DNA from 2 places in the Bacillus nitratireducens genome. Region 2 is predicted to be linked to the other one. Evidence: riboswitches for the same ligand, from Rfam matches in the RefSeq annotation. Region 2 holds a riboswitch; the other holds the start of a gene.
The links. Region 2 has a riboswitch for cyclic di-AMP ahead of Q3V31_RS23230 (SipW-dependent-type signal peptide-containing protein). Riboswitches for the same ligand answer to the same signal wherever they lie in the genome.
Positions count from the first base shown of each region.

Region 1 (2,465 bases), on a different contig from region 2:
CACTGTTTTATACTCTATTAAGAATGAAAATTCAGCTTATTTAATAGGGGACATGTATAATGTTATGTATACTAAAAGTTATAAAATTGTATTTTGAAAAGGGGGATGTTGTATGCGGATTTTAGTATTAGGAGCTGGTGGCGTTGGAGGCTTTTTTGGAGGTCGATTAGTAGAAAAGGGAGAAGATGTTACGTTTCTTGTTCGTAGTAAACGGAAAAAACAATTGGAGGAAAGAGGACTTGTAATCCGAAGTATTAACGGAGATTTTTCCTTCCAACCGAAATTAATAACGAAAGAAGATCGAACTTCTCCATTTGATGTCATTTTATTTTCAACAAAAGCGTATCACTTAAACGAGGCAATTCAAGATTTGAAGCCGTTTGTAGGTGAAAATACTGTAATAATCCCATTGTTAAATGGTATCGCTCATTTATCACTATTACAAAAGGAATTCGGTGAAGAGAAAGTAATTGGCGGTCTATGCTTTATCGAGACGACATTAAACGATCAGGGAGAAATTGTACAAACGAGTGCTGCCAACAGACTTGTATTTGGAGAAATTAAGTCTCAAGATTCAGAGAGAATCAATCATATTTCCAAAGCATTTGCAGGTACGAAATCTAGTTTTGTTTTAAGTGAAAATATTACGCAAGATATGTGGCATAAATATTTATTTATTACTGTAATGTCAGGTGTGACAACATTAATGCGTGCACCAATAGGACCGATTCGCGAAAGCGAAGGTGGACGCGATTTTATCCAAAACTTATTTGAAGAATCTGTGCAAATCATGAGGGCATTAGGAGCTCCGGTAAAGGAGAACATTGCCCAGGAACATATGAAAACAATTGATAAAATTTCGTATGATATGAAGTCATCGATGCAGCGTGATATGGAAAAAGGTTCGTCCATTGAAGCGAAGCACTTACAAGGATATTTACTGGATTTAGCAGAGCAATTTTCTATAGAAGCACCATTATTAGGAGCAGTATATCAAAATTTAAAAGTGTATGAAGAAATGGTCTTTAACAAATCGGCAATAGAATTGGATGTATGAAAAAATAAAAAAGAAAGCAATATATAAATGTATTGCTTTCTTTTTTATGACAAATTATTTATTTCTTTTAACTCTTTCTGTCAAGTTTATTTCTTGTTCGCGTTTCCCATACAACTGATTAATTTCATTTGCTAATGCATCTAAATAGGAATCGGAAAAAATAGGCTTCTTTTCTTTAGACATATAGGTCTCCTTTATCGATTTTTTAGTATTCATTATGTATATTTATCGGCGGATTATGCGCAATCATTTTAATTTTTTCTTTTTAAAAATTTTTGTTTACATTTTGAAAATAAAGGAGTATTATAATCCACAGTTTCAATTTTCTAAATCGCTGAAACCGCATGGTGCGGGGGACCCGTTCTTATGGATTAGTACTTAATCCAATGGGGTGAATCCTTGAAAAAGGTAGGGCTACTCAAAGGTCCAAATCCGACAGCTAACCTCGTAAGCGTTATATTGAGAAGGAAGGTGGAGCTTGTGCGACAAAAAATATAATGTCTACAAGTCTATTTCGTTATGGCTTGTAGACATTTTTTGTTTTCTGAAGAAATAGTTTATACGCTGTAACTAGCAGAAAAGTTCGTACAAAATTATTGGAGAGTGGACAGCAGTGGTTTCATCTATCAAAAGGTTTTTAATTGGAAGGCCGTTAAAATCAACTGAGTTAGGAGAGCAAAAGCTTAATAAAACGAAGGCGCTAGCCATTTTATCTTCTGACGCATTGTCATCAGTTGCATACGGACCAGAGCAAATATTAATTGCACTAGCAGGCCTTGGAGCGGTAGCTTATTGGTATTCTATTCCGATCGCTGTTGGGGTATTAGTATTATTGACAGCTCTTATTTTATCTTATCGACAAATTATTTTTGCTTATCCGCATGGCGGGGGGGCATACGTAGTATCAAAAGAAAATTTAGGGATGAATCCAGGATTAATAGCTGGAGGATCTTTATTAGTCGATTATATTTTAACTGTTGCAGTAAGTGTATCTGCAGGTACAGATGCGCTCACATCAGCTTTCCCTAGCTTACATGCACATAATGTAATCATTGCGATTATATTTGTTATATTGATTACTATTTTAAATTTAAGAGGGGTAACGGAATCAGCTTCTGTTTTAGCATATCCAGTTTATTTATTCGTTTTAGCACTATTTATATTAATTGGTGTAGGGATATACAATATTTTAACTGGTCACGTGTCACCGACTTTACACACGCCGATTGGAACACCAGTTGCAGGAATTAGTTTGTTCTTACTGTTACGAGCATTTGCTTCAGGAAGCTCTGCTTTAACGGGTGTTGAGGCGATATCTAACGCAATCCCAAACTTTAAAGATCCTGCACCTAACAATGCAGCGAAAACATTGCTTGCAATGGGTGCATTACTTGCAGTTTTATTTTCA
Region 1 is NZ_JAUMJO010000001.1:385,153-387,617, reverse strand. It holds gene panE (2-dehydropantoate 2-reductase) at 113-1,057, shown strand; gene Q3V31_RS02045 (hypothetical protein) at 1,112-1,240, opposite strand; cyclic di-AMP (ydaO/yuaA leader) riboswitch at 1,380-1,526, shown strand; gene Q3V31_RS02040 (APC family permease) at 1,671-2,465, shown strand, end outside.
Region 1: another riboswitch for cyclic di-AMP. It lies ahead of Q3V31_RS02040 (APC family permease); the one in region 2 lies ahead of Q3V31_RS23230 (SipW-dependent-type signal peptide-containing protein).

Region 2 (2,465 bases):
TGATTGGACTTATAGCTGTAGTAAGGCGCAAGATTTTACTAGTATTTGTGAATGTATTAAGAAGGTGATTTTACTAGGGGATGAGCTTTCAATCGTTAGCTTCTTTACAGAACACATTCGCTTTTCTTTTCAGGCACCTATTACTGTTGTTACAAGGAATAAACGATATCCAGCGAGGCTCTATGAAACAATGGGAGCTAAATTTGTTGTGTTTACGAATTGTGATAATATTTCTTTTTTATTTTTTGAATAGGGCGGGGGAAAAGAAGATGAAGGTGTTGTTACTAGGAGATATAGCGAATCGCTGGGCGGTATCGGTAGAGCGAGTACAAGAATTGGTGGTGCTTGATCCTATTTTTCCAAGGCCCTATATTATATTGCCATCGAAAGACGCTTTATATTTAAAAACAGATGTTATCGAATATGAGCAGCTACATGCAGAATTGTCACAAGTTTATATTCGCGGGAGAAATTTGCGCGTGTTTTTGCGTGGAGAATAAATAGTGAAAAAAAGAGCGAATGCTGAGTGCAACAAGCTATGCACTTCATGCCATTCGCTCTTTTTATTTCGTATTTAAAAGATCATTTCTGTGAAAAAGAAAGAAAAGACGAGAAAACAGATGAAATAATATTAATAACACTCAATGTAAGCGTTTAAATAGATGGATATTTTCTTATTTTCAGTAATTTAGCTCTTTACAAGTTAAAAATAGAGGAGTATATTTACTCTCATAAATCATTCATGAAATTTCCAAAAAAAACCTAAAATCGCTGAGTTCCAGAAATGGAGCGGGGGAACCAATTTTGTGCATTGTCACTTGGGGTGAATCTTTCAATTTTGAAAGTAGGGCTACTCTTTAGGCCCGAATCCGACAGCTAACCTCGTAAGCGTTTAGAGAGGAGGTTTACTTTGTGTTGTTCATTTCGAACACTAAGTAGAGCTTAGTGTTCTTTTTTTGATAATAAGATGGTAAATTTTAACAAAAAGTGAGGGGTAGTTATGTTAGATGTGGTAATGATCGGGATTTTTGTTGGATTAGTCGCATCGATGGCAAGCCTGGCAAGTTGGTCAGATAAAGTTGTGAAAGAAGGGAAGCAATCATGACGATTGCCTTATCGGTTATTGTTGCAGCGATTACGGTGTACTTAGTGTACGCATTATTAAATCCAGAAAAGTTTTAATTAGGGGGAATCATTCATTATGATTTGGGTTGCAGTCGTTATTACAATGCTCTTGTTTATTTTAGTAGCAAAGCCAACGGGGATTTATTTAGAAAAAGCTTTTCAAGGTAGCAAAACGCTAGATAAAGTATTCGGGCCTTTTGAAAAACTTATTTTTAAAATTACGGGTGTAAAAGAATACAATCAAACGTGGAAACAGTACGCATTATCATTGGTGTTACTCAATGGATTTATGATTGTCGTCGTATATTTCATTTTCAGATTACAAGGTGTGCTGCCGCTAAATCCAGCGCATATTGAGGGAATGGAGCCTACGCTCGCTTTTAATACAGCAATTAGTTTTATGGCTGATACAAATTTACAGCATTATAGCGGTGAAAATGGTTTGTCTTATTTATCACAATTAATTGGGATTACATTTTTAATGTTCGCGGCACCAGCAACGACATTAGCACTTGTTATGGCGTTTATAAGAGGACTTGCTGGAAAAGAACTTGGTAACTTTTTCGTTGATTTTACGAGAGCATTAACGAGAGTTTTTCTTCCTATCGCATTTATTGCGGCGCTAGTCTTTGTCGCACTTGGTGTACCACAAACGTTAGACGGGGCGGTTACAGCACAAACAATTGATGGTGCGAAGCAAAGTATATTACGCGGGCCTGTTGCATCATTCGTTTCCATTAAGGAACTTGGAAATAACGGCGGAGGATTTTTCGGGGCAAACTCTACACATCCTTTCGAAAATCCAGGACAAATGAGTAATATTTTGCAAATGATGCTTATGATGTTATTGCCAACAGCACTTCCATTTACGTACGGACGAATGGTAGGAAATAAAAAACAAGGTCGCATCCTTTTCGTGTCACTATTCATGGTGTTTTTACTAGGATTTATAACGATTACGACATCTGAATTACATGGAAATCCAGCGTTAAATGGAATGGGTATCGAACATGTACAAGGAAGTACAGAAGGAAAAGAAGTACGATTTGGAACAGTATTTTCTTCCCTTTATGCGACAGTAACGACAGCTGCTGAAACAGGGGCTGTTAATACGATGCATGATACGTTAACACCAATTGGTGGTCTAGTTCCACTCGTAAATATGATGTTAAATACAGTATACGGCGGTGTTGGAGCAGGTTTTGTGAACATTATTATGTATGCAATTATTGCAGTCTTTATATCTGGTTTAATGGTTGGACGGACACCGGAGTTTTTAGGTAAGAAAATTGAAGGTAAGGAAATGAAATTGATTGCGGTAACGATTTTATTTCATCCAT
Region 2 is NZ_JAUMJO010000006.1:252,086-254,550, reverse strand. It holds gene Q3V31_RS23240 (hypothetical protein) at 1-253, shown strand, start outside; gene Q3V31_RS23235 (hypothetical protein) at 270-500, shown strand; cyclic di-AMP (ydaO/yuaA leader) riboswitch at 760-905, shown strand; gene Q3V31_RS23230 (SipW-dependent-type signal peptide-containing protein) at 1,001-1,105, shown strand; gene kdpF (K(+)-transporting ATPase subunit F) at 1,102-1,182, shown strand; gene kdpA (potassium-transporting ATPase subunit KdpA) at 1,202-2,465, shown strand, end outside.